2 regions of the Terasakiella magnetica genome follow, and region 1 is predicted to be linked to the other one. Evidence: riboswitches for the same ligand, from Rfam matches in the RefSeq annotation. Region 1 holds a riboswitch; the other holds the start of a gene.

Region 1 (4,025 bases):
AATGCCATTAAACAGTATCAAAAAAACCATGGGGTCAAACAAACAGGGAAGGTCAATTCAGACCTGATTAAACATATTGAAAATATCGGGCGTGTGCGCGCATTGATCAATCGTCTTGATCAAGTCCGACAGGCCCGGCGCGAAGAAGCCCGCCAAGCTTTGCTGGCAGACCCACGCACACGCAAATTGCTGGAAGATAAAGAGACAAAAACCGCTGATCCAACCCGCGATGTTAGCGCATGTTTTAAAAGCCCCACGTCAAACTGCCTGTTGCAAGAAGCCGTTGAAAGTTCGCGCGCCGTTTTTGAAGATGATATGCGCGATTGGGCCTTGGGTGAGATACTGGCAGCCCAAGTGCGCGTCGGGCTTGAAGGTGACGCGATGAAGACAGCTGCACGCATTAAAGACAGCCGTTTGGTCATTGCGGCCCTGACCAATATTGCCAAGGCCCATGTGCGTGAAGGCAAGGTCAGAGAAGCCATTACCAGCCTATCTCTCATTCCTGTGGCAGAACGTCGCTTGGCTGTTTTGCTTAAAATCGCTGAATTTTATCTTCATGACAAACAGAACGACCGATTGGTCAATACGGTTAATAAAATCCTTGCTGGCGCCCAAGCTATTGAAGCTATTGAAGACAGCCTGCCCATTCAGGTAAAGGCAGTTGAGCTCCTTTCCCATGTGGATAAAAAACGCGCGCTTGGGCTCTTAGATGAGCTTGCTGAGCAAGTACGTAACTCTGCACGCAATGGCTCTGCCATCACCTTGCTGCGCCAAAGTGCCAGTGCCATGGCAAAAATCGGATATCCGGAATGGGCTTTAAAAGCGGTTGAAGACCTCCCCGATGATGAAACCCGCATTCCCATTTTAATGGAGGCCAGCCGTGCCTTTTTAAAGATGAAACGTTTTGAAGCGGCCCGCACGACCATTGAGCGAATTTCAGCCAAACGCTATCGCAGTGTCATCCTTTCTGATATGGCGCGCGCCTTGTGGCTTGCGGGCCAATCAGCCCAAACCTTTCAGGTCTTGGATGAAGCTTTCATCATTGCCAAGGCCGTTAAACTGCCTTTTGCCAAAAACTATGCACTGTCTAATATTGCCCAGACCTACATTCAGATTGTGAGTGATACACGCCAAAGCAAACATGCTGATCAAGCCTATCAAATCCTTGATATGATCAGTGATGATCGTATCAAGGCGCGCAATCTGTGGGATTTGGCCTATGCCTCAAAGCAACATGATTTTGCCTCTTCTTCTGCAGATTTACAACGCGAGGCCGATGAGGCTATGGAAGAGATCAAAAGCGTTTTTTCACGGGTCTGGGTATTAGGCGATCTGGTCAAATTCCACCAAAAGGCCGGAGATATAAAACAAGCCCAAAAAGCCTTTATGATCGGGCTACAATCCGCCAAGAGCTTGACCAACCCATGGGCAAGATCGCGCGCCTTGGCAAAATTTGGTGCATTAGCCCATAGCTTGGATTGATTGATCGATCTTTTATGGGTATGTTGCCCTGAAAGAATAGTTACTTCATGGAGTCTTTAAGTCGATGAAATTTGCAAAATTCACGCTAGTGGCATCAATCCTGTGCCTTGGCCTTACAGCCTGTGACTCCATGAAAATCTGGCGCGCAGAAAAACCAGAACCCTGCCCGCGTGTCACCGTCTTAAAAAATGCAGCTGAGCTGACTAAATTTAAAGAAGGGCCGGGTCGTGATTTGATCGACGTTCTTTTTGAAGCCAAAGTCACCAATGTGCTGAGCCAATGTTATTATGATGTGGATTATGACACCCGCGCCGGTGCCATCACCGCCCAAGTTGCCCCTGTCATTGCCGCAAAACGCGGGCCTGCTGATCAGTCACGCTCAGCTGAGCTCAGCTATTTCATTGCCGTGATTGATGATAATAAAAAAGTCCTGCAAAAAAGCACCTTCCCCATGAAACTAGCCTTTCCCGGTAACCTGACCCAAAACGAAGTGCGCGATGAACCTGTTGATCTGACCATCGTTACCAACGGCGCAACCGATGGATCGAACTACGAAATCTATATCGGTTTTCAGCTCAGCCGTGAAGAAATGGCCTATAACCATCGCCAAACACAACGCTAAATGGGTTTGCAATAATTCATTAATTGACCCTTGCCCTGCCCGTCTGTAGAATAAGCCCACATCATATGACCCCATGCGGGAGAGAGGCGACAAGATATGGTCGCCCGCCGAAGGAGCAAGCGCCCCTGCTAAACTCTCAGGCATTTGGACCGCTGGGCGATGAGACTCTGGAAAGTGGATTGCACGTTTATATGCCATCCCACCGACGAGGAAACCCTACACGCATAGGCTCGTGTATTTGAGCCAAGCTGTGGGGGAATCTTTCAGGTTCCATGACAGAGAGGGGCCAAGTGCTGGCGCATTTTTGCCAGTGTGAATTGGTCTCGTCTCTTCAAGAAAGGAACCTCCCTTGAGCGATGATTTAAAAACAACTCCTTTGCACGCGCTTCATATTGAGCTTGGCGGCAAGATGGTGGCTTTTGCAGGTTATGATATGCCTGTGCAATATCCCCTTGGCGTTAAGAATGAACATCTCCATACCCGCAAGGCTTGCGGCCTTTTTGATGTCTCCCACATGGGTCAAGCCCTCTTAAAAGGCGATGATGTTCAAAGCGCGATTGAAACACTCACGCCTAGTGAGATTAAAGCCCTGCCTGTTAATGGTATTCGCTATTCATTACTGATGAATGATGAGGGTGGCATTCGTGATGATTTCATGGTGACCAATCGCGGTGATCACCTTTATTTAGTGGTTAATGCCGCCTGTAAAGAAGCCGATTTCGCCCATATTGAAAAAAGCCTGCCCAACCATAGCCTTGAGCTTTTAGAAGACCGTGCGCTCTTGGCCTTACAAGGACCAAAAGCGGCTGAAGTGCTTAACCGTTTTGCTCCCGGTATTGATCAATTGATCTTTATGAATATGGCGGAAGTTGAGGTTGCAGGCATCCCGTGCTTGGTGTCTCGTTCCGGCTATACGGGTGAAGATGGGTATGAAATTTCCGTACCTGAAGCACAATGTGAAGAACTGGCGCGCAAACTCTTAGGGGAAGATGAAGTCGAAGCCATCGGCCTTGGTGCGCGTGATTCCTTGCGCCTTGAAGTGGGCTTATGCCTCTATGGCTCAGACATTGATACCACGACCTCCCCCATTGAAGGGTCCCTTAACTGGGCCGTGGGTAAACGCCGCCGTGAAGAAGGCGGTTTTCCCGGTCATGACGTGGTGATGAAACATCTGAATGAAGGTGTTTCGCGCAAACGTGTGGGTATCAAACCATTGGGTCGTGCGCCTGCACGTGCACATACCGAAATTGCGGATCAAGACGGTAACATCATTGGTGAGATCACCTCAGGCGGCTTTGGGCCGAGCTTTGAAGGGCCGATCGCCATGGGGTATGTCAAAAAAGAATTCTCAAAAATTGGAACAGAAATTAATCTGATCATCCGCGGCAAATCTGTGCCTGCAGAGATCGCAAAGCTGCCGTTTGTGCCGCAGCGTTACTTTAAGGGGTAATCCCATTTGTGTCCCTGCGATAGTAAGGGATCTTTTACATCAATCGACTTCCTGCTTTTTGTAGGAACACACATAGGAAAGAATATTATGGCTGTTAAATATACTGAAGATCACGAATGGGTCCTTGTTGAAGGTGACACGGCAACTGTCGGCATTACGGAATATGCTCAAAACGCGCTTGGCGATATTGTTTTTGTTGAAACACCAGAAGTCGGCCGCGCTGTTGATAAGGGCGAAGATTGCGCCGTTGTTGAATCTGTTAAAACTGCCTCTGACATCTATGCGCCGATCACAGGTGAAATCACTGAAGGTAACGAAGCCCTTGAAGATGCACCTGAGCTTGTCAACTCTTCGCCTGAAGGTGACGGCTGGTTCTTTAAAATGACCATTGGTGATGCGTCTGAGCTTGATGAGCTATTGGACGAAGCAGCTTATAAAAAGTTCTGTGAAGACCTTGATTAAGGGCTCTCT
Region 2 (4,025 bases), on a different contig from region 1:
AATCCCACATGGTGAATGCCGAGTTGGCGCAATAAAATGCTAAAACCGGGGTAGGTAACATTTTCAGATGCCGCCGTATCACCGGGTTTCAGCAAAAATAAAACAAGCGATAACAATGCACTTTGTGTGCCTGAACAGATCAAAAGACGCTCTGCACAAGCTTTGGGTAAAAAACGGCTCACCCAATGGGCGGCTTGTTCACGCTCCATGGGGGAGCCGATAAAATCCTGATAGCCAAACAGGGAGCGCGTGCTTAAACGATGGGTGACCTCGTTCATTTCGTGATGCATGCGCGTTATCACATCAGGGTCTGTGGGCACAGGCGGCATGTTCATCCCCATATCAATTTCCGCATTTGTGCTTTGTCGTGTGGTTGGGGAAGGGGCCGCTTTGCTCCCTTGAATGAAGGTACCTTGCCCGACACGCGCAACAATTAAGCCCCTTTTGCGCGCTTCCCCATAGGCCCGCGTGATGGTGGTGAAATCAACATTCAGTTCTTTGGCTAAATGGCGCTGGGTGGGCAGCTTGTCCCCATTTTGCAAACGGCTACTGGCAATATCAGCCTCAATCGCATCGGCAATGGCCCTATAGACTGGTTTGGTTGGGTTTAAGCTTGTTGGCAGCCAGTCTGTACTCATTGCAGCATCTTTCTTTGAAATCTGATTGTATGGCTAAAAATACATACAATGTGGGTTTCATGCCAACAATATTTGGTGTGATGTTCTTTTGTATGTATTGAAGCCCCATACAAATTGCTGTGAGCAGGATTGACAGAGTTGGAGAAACCTCATGTTAGATGCACATCAAATGGATATGGCTGTCCAAGATAAAAAGGGCCCGCTTTATGCCAATCGTACAAAAATTCATCCCAAGGCCGTTAAAGGGGCCTATCGCAGGTTAAAGGATTATTTCCTTTGGGTTGGTTTGGTGCTTTATCACCTCACGCCTTTGTTGCGCTGGGAGCGAGGGGAGGGGAAAACCAATCAAGCCATCCTTTTTGATATTTCTGGGCAACGTATTTACCTGTTCGGGCTGGAGGTCTGGCCGCAGGATATTTACATCCTGACAGGCGTGATGATTTTGGCGGCTGTCGGGCTTTTCTTTTCAGCCGCTTTATGGGGGCGGGCATGGTGTGGCTTTGCCTGTTTTCAGACCCTGTGGACAGACCTGTTCATGAAGGTTGAAGCCTTGATTGAAGGGGATAGAAACGCGCGTCTTCGCATGGATAAAGCCCCTTTAAGTGCAGGAAAAATGGCGAAAAGAGTGCTTAAACATGGCGTGTGGCTATTGATCTCCACTTTCTTTGCACTATCGTTTCTGTGGTATTTTGATGATGCCTTTGTGGTGACGCAAAATATCATAGATGGCGATATTTCAGGCTGGATTCTGGTGACTTTTCTCACCCTACTTGGCATGACCTATTTGATGGCGGGGCTGGCGCGTGAACAGGTGTGTTTATACATGTGTCCTTATGGTCGTTTTCAAGGTGTGATGGTTGATGAACATAGCAAGCTCGTCACCTATGAAGATTGGCGCGGTGAAGCACGTCAAAAGCCGGGTAAAGAGCGGGACTTTACCAATCGTGGTCATTGTGTGGATTGTACTTTGTGTGTTCAGGTCTGCCCAACGGGGGTGGATATTCGCGAAGGTAACCAGATGGGCTGCATCGGTTGTGGGCTCTGTATTGATGCCTGTGATAGCATGATGGAAAAGTTTGAACTGCCTAAAAAGCTGATTTCTTACGATTCTCAGCATCATATTGCACAGCGCGCGGGCCAAAAGCCCGTGGAGCTGAGCAAGCCAGCTTTATTAAGGGCGCGAAGCTCTGTTTATCTTAGTATTCTGCTTGTTACAGCCGTGTTAACGCTCTGGGGCTTTTCTGCGCGTGAGATGACGAAACTAACCGTGCTTAAAGACCGTGCACCGTTTTACGTAAGGCTCAGTTCCGGTGACATTCAAAACGCTTATACGGTGCGTATTCTCAATAAAGAAGATCAAAAACGCACTTTGCGCCTTAATGTTCAAGGTGACTTCCAGCCAGAATTAAAGCTGGTTGGGCAAGAGGGAACTGATTTTAACATTGAAGCAGCAAGCGTTGTGACCTTTAGGGTCTATGTTAAAGCAAACTCTGTGACGGAGGATTCCCAGCCTTTAATCTTTGAAGTGCTGGATGTAACAAGCCATGAGGCAACTCAAGTCAGGTCTGTTTTTCACGGCCCTTCTTGAAGAAAAAAGGGATGTATGTATTGCGAAATAATGTGGGTGGTCTCGTTGCAATATTTTCATATGGCTTGAAAAAGTTTTTGACATTCTTGTCACGTTTCACTTACCGTAGAGACGGTGAGCAGGGTTTTGGCCTTTTGTTCACCTTATATATCAATTTCTCATGAAATTCCTGTGGGAGAGACAACGTTACAAGTTGTCGCCGAAGGAGCAACCGCCCCGGAAACTCTCAGGCACATGTACTACAGGAAGATGAGACTCTGGAGAGAGATCAGGCAAAGACCTGATCCGCCGAAGGTTAAGTCTGAAAATTGTAGTGTCAAATTGGCACTGTTAAATCGGGCACTATCTCAGGTAAGCAGGACAGAGGGGGCATCATTTAACCAAGCCAGTATGGTTTGATTAGGAAGGTGCCTTTTGTTGGATTATTTACACCAACGTCAAAAATATTCTGATCATAGCAATCTATTGATTGAAGCCGATTATGCACATTTGAGCTCAATGGGGCTTTTCTCTATTGCTCGTGTTGAAGATATTGGCGCAATTAAAAGCGCGAAAGCTCTAAGTAAAATTTATCCCCTCGCATGTGGTGAAATTGTTGCCGCGAACGCAGAACTCGAAGATAATCCCCCATTGGTCAATCAAAGCCCTAAAGGCGATGCATGGCTATGCAGGATTAAATTTTTCGATGCCTCACAACTCGATGACTTGATGGACGCAGATGCTTATCAAGCTCTGATAGCTTAATAGAAAGGATCTATAGATGACCTTTAAACCGACATCTTACCAACCCTATGACTTTGCAAACCGCCGCCATATCGGCCCGTCTCCGGCTGAAATGAACGATATGCTTAAAGTGGTTGGTGCTGATAGCCTTGAAAGTCTGATTGATGAGACCGTTCCGGTTGATATTCGTCAGTCTGAACCTCTTGAATGGGGTGAGGCCCTTTCTGAGCGCGATACGCTTTATCACTTGCGCCAGGTTGCTGATAAAAACCAAGTGCTGACCTCATTGATTGGTCAGGGTTATTACGGCACCATGACACCGCCTGTGATCTTGCGAAATATCCTTGAAAACCCGGCTTGGTATACGGCTTATACACCGTATCAGCCAGAAATCAGCCAAGGTCGCTTAGAGGCATTGTTGAACTTCCAAACCATGGTTTGTGATTTAACCGCCCTTGATATTGCCAATGCATCCTTGCTTGATGAAGCAACGGCTGCGGCAGAAGCCATGACTATGGCGCAGCGTTCTTCAAAATCAAAATCCAAGACATTCTTTATTGACGAAAATTGTCATGCTCAGAATATCGAAGTGATGAAAACGCGTGCTGAGCCGATTGGGATTGAAGTGATTGTCGGTAACCCTGATACGGACCTGAATGCAGAAGAGGTCTTTGGGGCGGTCTTTCAATATCCCGGTACATACGGTCATGTGCGTGACTTTACCGCCATTATTGAGGCTTTGCATGAAAACAAAGCACTGGCTGTGATGATCGCAGACCCAATGGCGCTGGCGCTGTTAAAAGCACCGGGTGAAATGGGGGCTGATATTACAGTAGGTTCAACCCAACGCTTTGGCGTGCCTATGGGTTTTGGTGGTCCACACGCAGCTTACATGGCAACACGTGATGCCTATAAACGCTCTATGCCGGGGCGCATCATCGGTGTGTCAATTGATAGCCGTGGTAATAAAGCCTATCGTTTGTCTTTACAAACACGCGAGCAGCATATCCGGCGTGAAAAAGCCACTTCTAACGTGTGTACAGCCCAAGCGTTGTTGGCTGTCATGGCGTCTATGT

What was found. A riboswitch is a leader RNA that binds a small molecule or an ion and turns the genes downstream of it on or off. The one in region 1 is predicted to bind glycine.
Region 2: another riboswitch for glycine. It lies ahead of MTBPR1_RS15630 (glycine cleavage system protein H); the one in region 1 lies ahead of gcvT (glycine cleavage system aminomethyltransferase GcvT).

The regions. Positions count from the first base shown of each region.
Region 1 covers NZ_FLYE01000003.1:20,805-24,829, reverse strand. The annotation lists gene MTBPR1_RS04135 (peptidoglycan-binding domain-containing protein) at 1-1,482, shown strand, start outside; gene MTBPR1_RS04130 (hypothetical protein) at 1,547-2,104, shown strand; glycine riboswitch at 2,171-2,266, shown strand; glycine riboswitch at 2,270-2,385, shown strand; gene gcvT (glycine cleavage system aminomethyltransferase GcvT) at 2,454-3,554, shown strand; gene gcvH (glycine cleavage system protein GcvH) at 3,642-4,016, shown strand.
Region 2 covers NZ_FLYE01000047.1:12,868-16,892, forward strand. The annotation lists gene MTBPR1_RS15620 (aminotransferase-like domain-containing protein) at 1-638, opposite strand, end outside; gene ccoG (cytochrome c oxidase accessory protein CcoG) at 790-2,226, shown strand; glycine riboswitch at 2,389-2,478, shown strand; gene MTBPR1_RS15630 (glycine cleavage system protein H) at 2,644-2,970, shown strand; gene gcvP (aminomethyl-transferring glycine dehydrogenase) at 2,987-4,025, shown strand, end outside.